DNA from 3 places in the Mesorhizobium sp. ISC11 genome. Region 2 is predicted to be linked to each of the others. Evidence: riboswitches for the same ligand, from Rfam matches in the RefSeq annotation. Region 2 holds a riboswitch; each other region holds the start of a gene.
The links. Region 2 has a riboswitch for cobalamin ahead of RPF88_RS04580 (DUF1636 family protein). Riboswitches for the same ligand answer to the same signal wherever they lie in the genome.
Positions count from the first base shown of each region.

Region 1 (5,266 bases), 2.1 Mb from region 2:
TTGCCCGCAGCTTGGCCGCCACCTCTTCGCGATTGCGCGGATGCTGATGGGTTTCCAGGGAATCGAGCAGTTCGCGCGCCGAGGCCGCGATGGCGTCGACGGCATGATCGAAGGCGTGCTGGTTCTGCTTCGAGGGTCGCGTCGTTCCGCTCAGCTTGCGGACGAACTGAAGGGCCGCGTCGCGCACCTCGTCATTGGTTGCCGGCGGATCAAAATTGAACAGGGTCTTGATGTTTCTGCACATCGCTTCCGTATCTCCTCTTGTCCTTGAGCTGTTTCAATCGCAACGAGTTATATCCTCGATCATGATCATGTCCAAAAACCGGTGAGGCGAGGCCATCGTTCGGACCGGCCTCAATCCGCGTCGAGCGGCTCCGTTCCAACCGGCTTGCCGTCGCGCGACAGCCTGATCTTCTCGACCTTGTCCTCGGCGGCCTTCAGCAGCCGGTCGCAATGCGCCTTCAGCGCCTCGCCACGTTCATAGATCCTGATCGACTGGTCGAGCGGCACGTCGCCACGCTCCAGATCATCGACGATCTTCTCCAGCGCATCGAGTGCCTGCTCGAAGCTCATCGCCTTGACGTCTTCGTTGGTCTCACCAGCCATCGTTCATCCTTTCATCAGTCGCCCGACATGGGCGGCGACCGAAAATGCCAATCCCTGCAGATCGTAGCCGCCCTCGAGCAGGCTGACGAGCCGGTTGCCGCTGTGGCGTGCCGCGCGCTGCATCAGCTGGCCGGTCGCCCAATCGAAATCATCCTCGGTCAGATTGATCTCGGCCAGCGGATCGCGGTGGTGCGCGTCGAACCCGGCCGAAATGATGATCAGGTCGGGCGCGAAATTGTCGAGCGCGGGCAGGACGCGCGACAGGAAGGCATCGCGAAACACTTCGCTGCCGGTCTGCGGCGCCAGCGGTGCGTTGACGATGTTGCCGGCGCCCGTTTCGGTCTTCGCTCCGGTGCCGGGATAAAGCGGCATCTGGTGTGTCGAGCAATAGAGCACCGAGGGATCGTCCCAGAAAATATCCTGCGTGCCATTGCCGTGATGCACGTCCCAGTCGACGATGGCAACGCGCTCGACACCGTGTTTCTTCTGCGCATAACGCGCCGCGATCGCCGCCGTGTTGAACAGGCAGAAGCCCATGGCCGTGGTCTTTTCGGCATGATGGCCGGGCGGCCGGGCGGCGACGAAGACGTTGTCGGCGCGGCCCGAAAAGACATCATCGACGGCGGCGTTGGCGGCGCCGATCGCGGTGATCGCCGCTTGCCAGCTCTTCGGACTGGCAGTGGTGTCGGCATCGATGCGGGCAATCCCCTCGTCGGGAATGGCGGCGCGCACGCGGGCGACGAAATCGGCGGGATGCGCGTAGAGGATGGTGGCCTCGTCGCCTTCCGGCGCCTGGATACGATCGAGCCCGGCAAAGGCTTCCTCATCGAGCACGCGCTCGATGGCACGCAGGCGGTCGGGCCGCTCGGGATGTCCGGGCGGCGTGAGATGCTCGAGGAAGATCGGATGCGTGTAGAGACGGGTGGTCATCGTCCTAATCTAGTGACCCGGATCGACAAAGGCCATGCACGGGCGGCCGATGACTGGGGAAAATCGCGCCTGCGTCCATTCGTGTCGCCGCAGGCATTGGCCTCGCCGGCGCTTCGGCGTAAAGTCCTTGGCACTGCCTGGTGCCCGCCGCAAGCGGGAGAATCGGGAACACGGTTGAATTCCGTGGCGTGCCCAACGCTGTGAGGGGGACCGCGCCGGTAAATGCCACTGTCGATGACGGGAAGGCACCGGACGCGGGTTGATCCCAAGCCAGAAGACCGGCCTGGCAGGCATCGTCATCCGCATGGTCGGGCGGGTGGCATCAGAGCGACGTGCGTCCATTTGGACGCACAAAGTACGCTCTGACCGTTTTGAATCTGCAATCGCAAGGGGACAAGCGATGCCGGAACATATGACCGCTGCCATTGACGATGGATTCGACCAGAATGCGCGCGATGCGGTCTATCGCGCCATGTTCACGCGGCGCGACGTGCGCAGCCATTTCCTGCCCACCGCGATCGATGACGACGTGCTGGCGCGGCTGCTGCTTGCCGCCCATCACGCGCCATCGGTCGGCTTCATGCAGCCATGGAATTTCATTGTCATTCGCGATGCCGGACGACGAGCGGAGGTGCGCGACCTGTTCCTGGCCGCGCGCGAGCAGGAACTGCCGGCGATCGAGGCGGAAAAACAGGCGCTGTACCGCAAGCTCAAGCTGGAAGGCATCTGCGAGAGCGCGCTCAACATCTGCATCACTTGCGACCGGCAGCGCTCGAAGGGTTCGCCGCTGGGACGCTGGCACAATCCGGAGATGGATCTCTACAGCACCGTCTGCGCGGTGCAGAATTTCTGGCTGGCCGCGCGTGCCGAGGGCGTTGGCGTCGGCTGGGTGAGCATCATCGAGGCTGAGGCGCTGAAGCGGCTGTTGGCCATTCCGGATCACGTAACGCCAATCGCCTATCTCTGCGTCGGCCGTGTTTCCGAGTTCGCTTCCAAACCGGACCTTGAAACGCATGGTTGGGGACGGCGGCTGCCGCTGCCGGAACTGATCATGAGCGAGACGTTTTCCGGGCAAGGCGAGACACAGCTCAAGTCCACCGTGGCGCGCCTCAACACCGTTTCTGCCTCACCAGACACCACCTGCCCGGCCGATCAGGGTGTGGCGCCGGCCGTACCCCAGCGCGAACCGCCGAAGGAGGCGAGCGCCTTGTCCTTGAGCTCCCTGAACTTCGACGACGCCTCGGCCAACCGGGCGTCCCAGGCCGGATCCGGCACCTGGCCCGCGATGGTCTTGAAATAGACCTGCATCAGGCAAGCGATGGCGAAAGGCTCGATGAAGGCCGCCTTGAATGCCCAGGCGAAGACGATGGCGAGCACGAAGGCCCAGCCGGCGAGCTGGCCGGGCATCAGGAACAGAATGGCGCCGGCAGGCGCCAGCATCATCAGAAAGATGACGAACGACACGCCCCACATGATGACCGCCAGCCAGACGGCGTTCTTGACCATGACCTTGCCGTTCTGGGCATAGAGCACGACGCCTTGGCGCGCCGTCTCGAAGGGTGAGGCTGAATTGATGCGGATGTTGTAACCGAGGATGATCTCGTCGACATAGGTCAGCGACAGGCGGATCACCGTGTTGATGAAGGAGACCAGGCCGCTCAGGCCCGGTATCGGCAGGAAGGCGGCGATACCGCCGAGCAGGCCGGTGATGGCGCGGATGGCACCCTTGACGAGCTGGTCGACGACGAAAAGGATATTGGCCTCGGCAAAACGCTGGGTGACGACATCCCTGGCGTAGGCGATCTGGTCCTGACCGCCGGGAATGTCGCGGCCGTCGATCAGATGAACCATGACGGCGATGTGGCCGGCCTTGACGATATAGAGGATGTATTCGCGGATCCAGTAGACCGCGATCGAGACGATGCCAAACCCGACCACGCCGCCCCACAGGGCAAAGGACATGGGCCCGTCGGGATCGGTGGAGATATGGCCGACGCCATAGCCGACCGAGGCACCGGTGCCGGTCGCCATGATGTAGGCCAGCGTGATGCCGAAATAGACGATCATACGAAAGACGATGAACGGCCAGGTCCGCATCATGATGGACACCGACCGGCCGATCTCGAAATCCCACATGTGCCCCTCCGCCTCAGAGATGGTGGAAGAGGATGAACTCAACCCGGCGATTGTCAATTGCCGGCCCTGGCACCACAGGGCGACGAATTCTGGGCAACGGTTTTCTTTCGCAGCCTTTCGCCGGCGCATTGTCTGACGGAGCATCAAACGAAAAACCCGCCTGTGCGGCGGGTCACCGGCGCAAATCAGCACCATGGACGAATATGTACCTTAGCTGAGGGCAGGTGTCAAGAAAAAATTCCTATCGGGAACAGCTGCCGGCACGAAAAGCTCCGGTGGGAACTTCAATTCGACTGCGGATCCGGCTTCTTGAGCAGGCCTTCGAGCAGTTGCTTGAACGCCGTCACCACCTTCTTGGACGTCGCTTCGGGGTCGTCCGAATTGGCGATCCGTTGCGCTGCCTGGCTGCTCGCTCCGTTGATCAGTCGCGAGGCCGTCTCGGGGTCGAGGCTCGAGACAACGACCCCCTCCTCCTGCAGCGCGGTCAGATGGTCGGTCATTGACACGATGCACGCACTGGCATTCGGCCATTGCGCTGGATCCCCCAGCACGGCCGGGCCATCCCGGAACATGATGCGCTGGATTTCCGGCTCCAGCGCCATCTCGATATAGGTCGAGCACTCGTCGACGAAATGCTGCCAGCGGGTCGGCGCTCTCGACGCGACCTCATTGATGCGCGCCGCCATTTCGCCGTCGATCTGGGCTATGACCGCCTGCAGCAGCCCCTTCTTGTCGCCGAAATGATGATAGAGCGCGCCGCGCGTCAGCCCGGCCGAAGCGGTGAAATCATCCATCGAGGCTTCCGCATAGCCTGTTGTGCCGAAGGCATGGCGGGCCGCCGCGATCAGCTTTGCGCGCGTCTCGGCGATCATCTCCTTGCGGGGTCTGTGCATGGCTTCTGGCCCTATTCACATACGTAACGTATGCCAATTGACATACGCGGCGTATGCTCTATTTAACAATCATACGCTTCGTATGTAATTGCCGAATCGTCCTTTGTCGAGGAACCACCCATGCAAAATCCCTATGCGGAAATCTTTCGTGCCCCCGGAACCAAGGGCTTTGCGGCCGCCGGATTCATGGCGCGCCTGCCGATCGCCATGGCGCCCATCGGCATCGTGGCGATGCTGTCGCAGACGCGTGGCGAATACTGGCTGGCCGGAGCCGTCTCGGCAACATACGCGCTGGCCAACGCTTTCGTTGCGCCGCAGATATCCAGACTGGTGGACCGCCTGGGCCAGACACGGATCGTCGTGCCCACCACCATCATCGCGGTGCTGGCTTTCGCCGTCCTGATAGCGGCGGCCAACCAGGACTGGCCGGTGTGGACGCTGTTCGTGTCGGCCTTACTGGCCGCGGCCATGCCAAGCATGCCGGCGATGGTGCGGGCGCGCTGGACAGAGATTTTCCGCGGACGGCCGCAGATGAACACCGCATTCGCCTTCGAGTCCGCGGCCGATGAACTGGTCTATATCGCCGGGGCATCGCTATCGGTCGGTCTCAGTGCTGCCCTGTTCCCGGAAGCCGGCGTTCTGGTGAGCACATTATTTCTCGCATTCGGATCAGCGGCCTTCATCCTGCAACGCTCGACGGA
Region 1 is NZ_JAVSPW010000001.1:2,968,697-2,973,962, forward strand. Features, by position in the region: gene RPF88_RS14750 (DUF2277 domain-containing protein) at 1-244, opposite strand, end outside; gene RPF88_RS14755 (exodeoxyribonuclease VII small subunit) at 355-606, opposite strand; gene RPF88_RS14760 (histone deacetylase family protein) at 610-1,536, opposite strand; cobalamin riboswitch at 1,658-1,837, shown strand; partial or broken gene bluB (5,6-dimethylbenzimidazole synthase) at 1,949-2,566, shown strand; gene RPF88_RS14770 (hypothetical protein) at 2,689-3,672, opposite strand; gene RPF88_RS14775 (TetR/AcrR family transcriptional regulator) at 3,957-4,565, opposite strand; gene RPF88_RS14780 (MFS transporter) at 4,686-5,266, shown strand, end outside.
Region 1: it holds a riboswitch for cobalamin, as region 2 does, so the genes downstream of both, bluB (5,6-dimethylbenzimidazole synthase) here and RPF88_RS04580 (DUF1636 family protein) in region 2, are expected to answer to the same signal.

Region 2 (5,266 bases):
TTGCGCCCGGCGCGGGGTGTCTCCTGCAACTTGATGAAGGCCGCGACGCGGTCAGCGACCTGCGCCACGCGATCCGGTTCCGGCCGGTTGGCGAAGGCGCGGTGGCCGAGTGCGGGATCGGTCTCGGTCTCGCCCTTGAAGGAAATGGCGCCGGCGAGGACGCGGCCGTCGAGTTCGGGCAGCACGACATGCATGGCGAGGTCGGCGGGTGCCAGGCCACGCTGGTTGTTTTGCCAGATGTCGCGGCGGGTGGTGGCGACGATGACCTGGAAGACAGGCACGCCGGCGCGGTCGAATAGCGTTTCGATGCCGGGTTCGGCGCCTGAGGCGAAAGCGGTCGCGGTGATGATGGCGGCGGGCTTCAGCGCCGTCAGTGCTGTTTCCACGAAGGCGAGGGAGGTTGGGTCCTTGAGGCTGGAGACGAAGATCGGGACTGGGTCGATGCCGCGCTGCCGCAGCGCTTCAACAAGCGCATCGATGGGCGCGACATCGGCGGCCAGCAGCATCGAGCGATAGAACAGGATGGGGATGATAGGAGCGTTGACGTTGTAAGCGCCAGCATTCGATAAGTCCCGCTTCTCCACAACTCCACATCCGGGCACGTAAGAACCAGCTTTCGGCACCACCACCGGGCCGATAACTTCCGCATCCTGTCCCGCCAACCCCGCCAATTTCCGCACCAGTGCGCTCATATTCGCCGGGCCGCCCTCGCGGAAATAGTCGAGCAGGCCGTCCAACTCCTCGCGCGGCAGCGTCGAGGCTTCGATCAGGCGCAGATCCTCGTCGCGGCATTCGCCGGGCAGCAGCGCCAGTTTTATGCCGCGTTCGCGGGCGGTCGAGGCAAGCTGGTCGCAGCCGTAGCGCCACCAGTCGTAGCCGCCGAGGATGCGCACGAGGATGATCTTGGCATGGCGGGCGACGCTGTCGACCCAGAGGTCGACGGACATGGGATGGCGCAGGTCGCGCAGTGCGGCCAGCCGCATCGAGGGCAGGCGGTCGGCATCGGTCCTCCACGCCGCCGCCAGTCCGGCGAGGTCGCTGTCGGTGAAGGACAGGGCCACGATATCCGCCGGCGTCTGCCGCAGATCGACCGGCTCGGCGAGGTCGTCGAGCGAGGCGGATGTCGTGGTTAGGATGTGCATCGCAATCCGTGTCCGAAATCAGCCGGCGAGTATACGCTCGATCGCCGGGCGGTTCAGCCCCTTCAGGCCGATGACGACGAGGCGCGAACGGCGGTCGTCCTGCGCGGTCCAGGCGCGGTCATAGTAATGATTGACGCGCGGCCCGACGGCCTGCAGCAAGAGCCGCATCGGCTTGCCGCCGACCTCGACGAAGCCTTTTACGCGCAGCACGTTCTCTTCTTCGGCGACCGTGGCGACACGCTTTGCCAGCTCGTCCGGATTGGCGATCGAGGCAATGTCGACGATGAACGTGTCGAAGTCGTCATGCTCGTGGTCGAATGCGCCGTCATGATGGGACTTGCGGTTTTCGATGTCGTCCTCGACGGCGAGACCGAGCCCGAGCAGCACCGAGGGATCGACCTTGCCATGCGAGGTCGGCACAATCTTCACCGCGCGGGCGGAGTGTTCGCCAATGATGGCATTGGCGCGGGCGGTGCCGGCGGCGTCCATCAGGTCGCTCTTCGACAGGATGATCAGGTCGGCGCAGGCGATCTGGTCCTCGAACAGTTCTTCCACCGGATCGTCGTGGTCGAGCGTCTCGTCCCCGGCGCGCTGCGCCTGGAGGGCCTCCATGTCGTTGGCGACGCGGCCTTCGGCCAATGCCGGTCCGTCGACCACGGCGATGACGCCATCGACGGTCACCCGGCTTTTCACGCTCGGCCACTGAAAGGCCTGGACCAGCGGCTTGGGCAGTGCCAGGCCCGAGGTTTCGATCAGGATATGGTCGACCTTCGGCGTCAGCGACAGGATTTGGTCGAGCGCCGGGACGAAATCATCGGCGACAGTGCAGCAGATACAGCCATTGGCCAGTTCTACGATGTTTTCCTCGGGGCAGGTGTCGATACCGCATCCCTTGAGGATCTCGCCATCGATGCCGATGTCGCCGAATTCGTTGACGATGATGGCGATGCGCTTGCCGCCGGCGTTTTCCAGGAGATGGCGGACCAGCGTCGTCTTGCCGGCGCCGAGGAAGCCGGTGACGACGGTGCAGGGAACGCGGGATACGGAAGTGGTCATGGTCAATCCTTCAGCATGTCGATGGGTGGAATGCGGGCCACGAGGCCGCGCTTGAGGCTATCGGGGCGGCCACGCCACGGGATCAGGCCATCTTTCGAGGTGGCGAAGAGCTTTGCGCCTGTCACGAGGTCGGCGCCGCTGGTCGCGGTCAGGTCGCCGAAGACATAGCTCCAGCAGCCGTCGCGCAGGATCGCGGCGCTGAGGCGCCGCTTGCAATTGCCAAGGCATTCGACGCTGCGGATGCGGATATCGTCGCCAGCGGCGGCGCGGCGCGTGTCGTCCGTCAGCAACTCGCCGGCGCGGGGATGAGCGTCGGAGCCGGTCTCATTGCGGCAGGAGCCGCAGACGATGATGGTGACGCCGGCCAAGGCATCATCATGGCCGGAAATATCCGCTGTGCCAGCCGAAAAACTGCTGTCGTGGTCCAAAGATCGGGCTCCTTGCCCGGAAACCCGCCGGGCGATCGGATTCTACAGTCGCAGACGGCAGGTCTCCTGGCTCGCGAGTCATCGCCTTGGGTAGCCGCCTTCCCGGGAATTCCCAGTGGTTTTCGGCCTTGGCTCTTCGCTTACAGTTGCGGGGACAGCCGCGGATTTGGGATTTTGCCCCGCACCGCATTCCCTCTTAGCCCTTGCCGTTGCGGGCAAGGGACCATCTGGAACCGGATTTAGGCTTTTGCGGGCGGCGGTGTCAACGCGAGCTTACGACACGGCTATGTCGGCCAGCGCCGGACCCAAATCCCCGGCAGGCGTCACTTCGATGCGTTCGAGCCCGAGCCAGCCCTGCATCTGCTTCAGTTCCTCGAACAGCTCCGCAGCGGTTTCAGGCGGCGCACCGGGCTCGGCATAGGCCGCATGGACCCGCAGTATGCTGGCCGGACGGTCGGCCTTGAGGTCGACGCGTGCCACGATCCTGTCGCCGAGCAGGAACGGCAGGACATAATAGCCGTATTGCCGCTTGTCGGCCGGCGTGTAGATCTCGATGCGGTAGTGGAAGTCGAACAGCCGCTCTGTGCGCGAGCGTTCGAAGACGACAGGATCGAACGGCGCCAGCAGGGCGCGGGCCTCGATCTTGCGCGGCAGACGCGCGTCTTTATGAAGATAGGCGGGCTTGTCCCAGCCTTCGACGCGCACCGGCAGCAACTCGCCCGTTTCAACCAGTTCCTCCAGCCGGCCTTTCATATCGGCCGGCGACAGGCGGAAATAATCGCGCAAATCGCCTGAAGTCGCCACGCCGTGGGCGCGGGCGGAAATGCGCAGCAATTCGCGGTGCGCGTCCTCAGGCGTCGGCACCGGCAGATCGAGGATCGCCTGCGGCAGCACGCGCTCGGGCAGGTCATAGAAGCGCTCGAAACCGCGGCGGTGCGCCGTGGTGATGCGGCCGGCCCAGAACAGCCATTCGAAGGCGTGTTTGGCATGGCTCCAGCCCCACCAGCCGCCCGAACCTTTCTGGCCCTCCAGCGCGGAAGCGGCGATCGGGCCGCGCTCGGCGACCTCGCGGTAGATCTCTTCGATGTAGGCGGCGTGCTCGCGGCCCCATTTGGCGAGACCTAGATACATTTCCTCGCCCCGCTCGGCGCGCTGCATGCGCCAGCGCATCAGCGGGTATGTCTCGACCGGCAGGAAGGAGGCCTCGTGCGCCCAATATTCGAAAACCATGCGCTTGCGCGTCACGGCCGCGTTGTCGAGCAGAGCGAGCGGGTAAGGGCCAAGGCGCGAATAGAGCGGCATATAATGAGCGCGCACCACCGCGCTGACGGAATCGATCTGCAACAGGCCGGTGCGGGAGAGCGTGCGGGCAAAATGCCGGCGGTCGGGCGTGCCGGTCGGGCGAGGATCGAGGAACCCCTGGGCGGCAAGGGCGATGCGCCGGGCCATCGGGAGCGAGATCTTTTCCTTCATGCAGGTATCACTTTGACGTGTTTTGACCGAGGGTCGAATGGCTGATTCCAACCCATGCTAGCAGGGTTTTGGCGGCATCCATGTCAGGAGAGAAAAGTGGAGTAAAAAGCGAAGGAAATCAAACAGGAGCGGATCGGACCAGTTTGCCGCGATATGCCGTCCAGGTCGATGTTTTGAACAAGGTTTGACTTGCTTCGCTGGAAGTGCTGCGCTAACCCTCGCCGCGTTGCAGCATAGGCCCTTAAAACGGTTCAGCGGTTAAACTGTCACGCTTCCGCATTAGGGTCCGGTGCTGTAATCAACGTGGATTGGCGCCAACGGAAAGCCGAGCATGAACGCACTCTTGAGCTCATACCTGCCCATCGTCCTGTTCATAGGCGTGGCGCTGGTTGTCGGCCTGGCGCTGCTGGCCGCGCCCTTCCTGGTGGCCTACCGCAATCCCGATCCCGAAAAGCTTTCCGCCTACGAGTGCGGTTTCAACTCGTTCGACGACGCCCGCATGAAGTTCGACATCCGTTTCTACCTGGTGTCGATCCTGTTCATCATCTTCGACCTGGAAGTAGCCTTCCTGTTTCCGTGGGCGGTGTCGTTTTCGAAGATCGGCATGCTCGGTTTCTGGTCGATGATGGTTTTTTTGGCGGTGCTGACCATCGGCTTTGCCTATGAATGGAAAAAAGGAGCGCTGGAATGGGATTGAACGACAGTTCAGGCACCCTCGTCGCGCCGAAGCCCAAGGGCATCATCGATCCCAACACCGGCAGGCCGGTGGGGGAGGACGATCCCTTCTTCCTCGAGATCAACAACGAGTTGGCCGACAAGGGCTTTCTAGTCACTTCGACCGAGGCGCTCATCACCTGGGCGCGCAGCGGGTCGCTGATGTTCATGACGTTCGGCCTCGCCTGCTGCGCGGTCGAGATGATCCACACCTCGATGCCGCGCTATGATTCGGAGCGGTTCGGCGTCGCGCCGCGTGCGTCTCCGCGCCAGTCCGACATCATGATCGTCGCCGGCACGCTGACCAACAAGATGGCGCCGGCGCTGCGCAAGGTCTACGACCAGATGCCGGAGCCGCGCTACGTCATCTCGATGGGCTCCTGCGCCAATGGCGGCGGCTATTACCACTATTCCTATTCGGTGGTGCGCGGCTGCGACCGCATCGTGCCGGTC
Region 2 is NZ_JAVSPW010000001.1:909,230-914,495, forward strand. Features, by position in the region: gene cobN (cobaltochelatase subunit CobN) at 1-1,142, opposite strand, end outside; gene cobW (cobalamin biosynthesis protein CobW) at 1,161-2,198, opposite strand; gene RPF88_RS04580 (DUF1636 family protein) at 2,201-2,626, opposite strand; cobalamin riboswitch at 2,666-2,869, opposite strand; gene RPF88_RS04585 (winged helix-turn-helix domain-containing protein) at 2,900-4,099, opposite strand; gene RPF88_RS04590 (NADH-quinone oxidoreductase subunit A) at 4,431-4,796, shown strand; gene RPF88_RS04595 (NuoB/complex I 20 kDa subunit family protein) at 4,787-5,266, shown strand, end outside.

Region 3 (5,266 bases), 1.6 Mb from region 2:
ATGGTGACGACGAAGAACGCACCGACCGAGCTGGTGATGATGCCGATCGGCAGTTCCTGCGGCGGCAGCAGCGTTCGGGCCAGAAGATCGCTGGCCAGCAAAAGCACCGCGCCGAAGACGGCGCAGCTGGCAACCAGGCGCAGATGCAAGGGGCCTGCCAGCGGCCGCGACAGATGCGGGATCATCAGCCCGACGAAGCCGATGACCCCGGCGACAGAGACCAGGATCGCCGTCGAGAAGGCGGCGACGAGAAACGTTATTCGGCGCATGCGCGCCACTGGCACGCCAAGGCTTTCGGCGGCGTTTTCGCCGGCCAAGAAGGCATCGAGCCGGCGGTGGTTCCACAGCGCGTAAGCCAGAATGGTGCCCGCACCCAGCGCGCCCAACCAGATATTGTCCCAGCGCGCCAGGCCAAGGCCGCCCATCGTCCAGAACAACACGGAGTGGGCGGCGCGCTGGTCGCCGGCAAAGACCAGGTAGTTGGTCAAGGCGGTGAACATGAAGGACACGGCAAGGCCGGCGAGGATCAGCCGCTCCGGCCCTTGGCCCCTCACCCGCGCGACCAGCAGCAGGACGACGCCGGCGGCCAATATGCCGCCGGTGAAGGCCGCGACCGGCAACGTCCAGATGCCAAAGCTGTCGCCGAAGACGGTGATGACGGAAACAGCACCGGCGGCGGCGCCCGACGACAGGCCGAACAGGAACGGATCGGCGAGATCGTTGCGGGTCACTGTCTGCAGCAGCGCGCCGACGACGCCGAGGCCCGCGCCGACGCAGATGGCCAGGATCGTGCGCGGCAGCCGCAGATCGACGACGATCTTGCCGACCGGCCCGGACACGTCGTGCCCGCCTAAGCCGATTGCGCGGCCAAGCGCTGCTACAACGTCGGCCAGCGGGATCAGCGTCGAGCCATAGGCGATCGACAGCAGAGCGAGAGCGGCGATCGCCGCCGCTCCCGCCAGCATGGCCAACGCAAATGCCGGATGGCGCAAGCTCAAAATGCTTCCGGGTGCATGGCCTTGGCGATCTTGTCGATCGCTTCGATGTTGGCGGGTCCAGGCGTCAGCTCGGCGTAGCGGAGGGCAACGAAGCGCTCGTTCTTGACCGCGTCGGTCTCCTTCATGGCCGGATGCGCCTTCAGGAAGTCGAGCAGCTTCTTGTAGCCGCCACCGTCCTGGTAATCGAGCAGGATGAGGAATTGCGGATTGCGCGACGCCACCGTTTCCCAATCCGTGTTGCCCCAGCTGGTGTCCATGTCAGCCATGATGTTGTCGCCGCCGGCGGCAGTGATCATGGCGCTGGGGATGGCGAACTTGCCTGCGGTGAACGGCTTGTCCTCGCCGGAATCGTAGAGGAACACCCGCGTGCCCTTGGCGCTGCCGACCTTGGCGGTGATGTCGGCGAGCTGCGCCTTCCAGCCAGAGACAAGCTTTTCCGCCTCTGTCTCCTTGCCGAAGATCTTGCCCAGCTTTTCGACGTCGCCATAGAGCAGGTCCATCGAGGCGGCGGGGCGGCTCTTGTCGAGATGGACGCAGCTTTCCGTCAGCACCAGCGTCTTGATGCCGTGCGGGGCAAGCGTGTCGGGCGTCACCTCGCCACCCGGCTTCATGCCGTAGTACCAGCCGGCGAAGAAGAAATCCGGCTCCACGGCCACGAGGTTTTCGAGCGTCGGATATTTCGGCGCCAGCTCCGGGATCGAACCCTGCTCTGCCTTGAATTCGGAACCGACCTTGTACCATCCGGTGATGCCCGTCAGGCCGACGATTGACGGCTGCAATTTCAGCGCGAAAGCCATCTCGGCCATGTTCAGATCATGGATGACAGCGCGCTTCGGCGGCGCGTCGAAGGTCAGCGGCTTGCCGCAGCTGTCGACGGTTACCGGGAAGGCGAAGGCGGTCGAGGTCAGCAGCGAGACGGCAAGCGAAAAAGCGAGGCGTTTCACGGGTATGCTCCTTGTGGGTGGGATCGGGTCGACTATGGAACGGCTTCAATCACGACGGCGGCGCGGCACGGTTCGGAACCTCGAACACCGTCAACTCTCGATCCTCGGTCGGATGGCGCAGGCGCAGCACATCGATGCCGAAAATCTCGCGGATCAGCTGTTGGGCCAGCGCTTCGCGCGGTGCGGCGAGCGCTTGCAGGCGGGCATGATTCATCACCGCAACCCTGGTGGCGAAGGGTGCTACCAGCGCCAGATCGTGCAGCACCGCGATCACCGTCATCTCGAAGCCTGCCACGAGATCGAGCAGTTCGCCGCGGGCGCGCGGGTCCAGATGGTTGGTCGGTTCGTCGAGGAACAGGATTTTGGGCTGCTGGGCGATGGCGCGCGCCAGTTGGGCGCGCTGGCGCTCGCCGCCCGACAGCGAGCCGACGGTGCGGCCAAGCAGCGGCAGCAGGCCGGTCCGGCGCAGCGCCTCGACGGCGATATCGCGTTCCTCGCGCCTGCGCCGCAGCCCGGCGTGCGGGACCCGGCCAAGCTCGACATAATCGATCACCGCCAGCCGCGGATCGGGCTGGTCGGTCTGGCCGACAACGGCGATATGCAACGCCCGCTCGGCGGCCGAAATCCTGTCCAGCCCGCGTCCGCCAAGCTTCACCTCGCCGGAACTTGGCCGCAGCATGCCCGACAGCATGCGCAGCAGCGTCGTCTTGCCGGCGCCGTTGGGACCGATGATGGCAAGGCGATCGCCAGCGGCCACCGAGAAGCTGACCGCCTGGACCAGATTCCGCCCATTCGCCATGGCACAGAGGTCATGGGCTTCGAGAAGCACTGCGCTCATCGGCTGCTGCCCGCCGGATTGCGGGGACGGCAAAGCGTGCGCATGGTGATGCGATGATCGATGGAGCCGTCCAACTTTCCGTCACTTTCCAAAACTGGCGACGGAAGGAAGCTGGCGAACCGGCCGACAAGACCGGGACTCGCGTTTCCTCCCGGCACACCCCGTCCGGTCAACTCAGTGATGGCAGGTCTCCTGGCTCGCGGGTCGTTGCGCCATCCTGCCTTCCCAGCCTTGCCGGCCAGTGGCATTCACGGATTTTGCTCGCCGCTTACAGTTGCGGGGGCAGCCACGGCCTCGACCTGAACAGGCCTCACCGTGTTCCCTTTTCACCCCTCGCCTTTCGGCTCGGGGACCATCACCACTTCAGCGTAGATTTCCACCAAACGCTTCGCAATGGATTTCTCGGACGAAGTGGTGGGCCAGCTAAGGGAAACAGGCATTGCACGCTCGCTTTATGTAATAACATAACATTCTTAGGAGATGACGCGGCCCGCTGTCAAGCGAAAGCCCATGGGATCGGCGCAGATTGCACGGAATGCGCAATTTCGATCAAACTGGCCGCGCCAGGAAACGCCAAGATGATCCGGCCAATGCGAAAAGGAGCCCCATGAACCCGACCGAGAAAGCGCTGTGGTTCGTCGAGAGCCATCTGCCGGAGGCGATCTCGCTTGACGATGTCGCGCAAAGCAGCGGCGTGTCGCGTTTTCATGTGACGCGCGCCTTCGGCGCCGCAACCGGCCGCTCGGTGATGGGTTACATGCGCTCACGCCGGCTGACCGAGGCGGCGCGCAAGCTGGCCGGCGGAGCGCCCGACATCCTCGCCGTCGCGCTCGACGCCGGCTACAACTCGCATGAGGCGTTCACCCGTGCCTTCCGCGATCAGTTCGGCACCACGCCGGAACTGGTGCGCGCGCAAGGCTCGACCAACAACCTCGACCTCGTGGAGCCGATCCTGATGGACCAGTCCTTCCTCACCAATCTCGAACCACCGCGCTTCGAGACCAGCCGGCCGTTCCTGATCGCCGGCCTCGGCGAACGCTACAGCTGTGAAACCAGCGCCGGGATTCCGATGCAGTGGCAGCGTTTTGCACCCTATATCGGCAACATCCCCGGCGAGATCTCAGGCGTTTTCTACGGCGTGTGCCTTAACGGCGACGACGCGGGCAATTTCGACTATGTCGTCGGCGTCGAAGTGTCCGGCTTTGCGGATCTGCCGAAGGACTTCTATCGGGTGCGGGTGCCGGCGCAGAAATATGCGGTGTTCTCGCACCGCGAGCACATCTCATCCATCCGCCGGACGATCAACACGATCTGGAACAGTTGGCTGCCCGACTCCGGTCACGAAATCGCGGATGCACCGGAATTCGAGCGCTATGGACCGGAGTTCGATGCCCACAGCGGCAATGGCGGGCTGGAGATCTGGGTACCGGTGAAGGCGTAGCTCGATCACGCCATCGGCAGCGCCGGCCAGCGATCGATGACCTTTCCGCCGGAAAACACGGCGATCGACCCGAATTGCTGCAGCACGGCCTCGCTCTGCGTCGGCCTTAGAAACGCGTAGTCGCCTGGCCTTGCGGTCGCATCGGCGGGCAAGCCCATGAATTGCTGGTTGGAGGACAGGCCGAGCAGGCCGTTCGTCTTCATGCCTTGGGGGAAGACCGGCTCGGCCATCCACTTGCCGCCATAGAGATAGCAGCCCTTGCGCGGAAACCGGCCGAGCGCCTGCAGCAGGCGGGTAACGGCCGGCGGGCCAGGCAGCATCGGCTCGACCACTTTCAGGATCGGCGTAGCGATGAAAGCCGCCGGCTGGAAGCCGTCGAGGCCTGGCGTATCGAAGTCGCTGGGCAGCACGAAGGCCGAGCCCATCGACACTTCATTGGCCGCGCCGCCACGATGAAGCAGCGCGGTCTTGCTGCCGCCGATGTTGAGGATGCGGCGCTGGTCGGCACCGAGACAGGCGACGAACGCCGCAGCCTGCGCCGACGCCTCCGCCAATGCCTTTGCCGGTCCGCCGAAAAGGCCGGGAATGAGCGGCGCATGCGCCTCGTAGGCCATGACGCCTTCGCAATGCAGCCGGACCGGCAACGCGCTCAGCGCCTTCGACAAGGCCGCGGGATCAGCAAAGCCGCCGCGATGCAGCCCGACATCGATCTCGAAAGCGATGCGCAGGCCGATGCCGAGTTCGTCAGCGAGAGCACCGTATTCCGCCAGTCTCTCCTCGCTGTCGATCAGCCAGCAGACACGCGACCAGTCGGCATCACCCTTCACCAGCGCAGCCCTTGCCGCACCGATCGGCATCGGCTTGCCGTAGAGCAGATCGGCATCCGGAAACGCCTTCAGCACCGCCTTGCTGATCGGCGGGTGGAAGGTCATGAAGCGCTCATGGCGAAGCGCCTTGCCTATATGCGCAAGCAGCGGCAGGCAGGCGAGCGATTTGTCGACCAGCCGCACGGCCAGGCCGGGATCCAGCCTCCTTTTTACCAGGG
Region 3 is NZ_JAVSPW010000001.1:2,490,222-2,495,487, forward strand. Features, by position in the region: gene RPF88_RS12440 (FecCD family ABC transporter permease) at 1-965, opposite strand, end outside; gene RPF88_RS12445 (ABC transporter substrate-binding protein) at 995-1,942, opposite strand; gene RPF88_RS12450 (ABC transporter ATP-binding protein) at 1,992-2,780, opposite strand; cobalamin riboswitch at 2,946-3,152, opposite strand; gene RPF88_RS12455 (AraC family transcriptional regulator) at 3,388-4,221, shown strand; gene RPF88_RS12460 (alanine racemase) at 4,227-5,266, opposite strand, start outside.
Region 3: it holds a riboswitch for cobalamin, as region 2 does, so the genes downstream of both, RPF88_RS12450 (ABC transporter ATP-binding protein) here and RPF88_RS04580 (DUF1636 family protein) in region 2, are expected to answer to the same signal.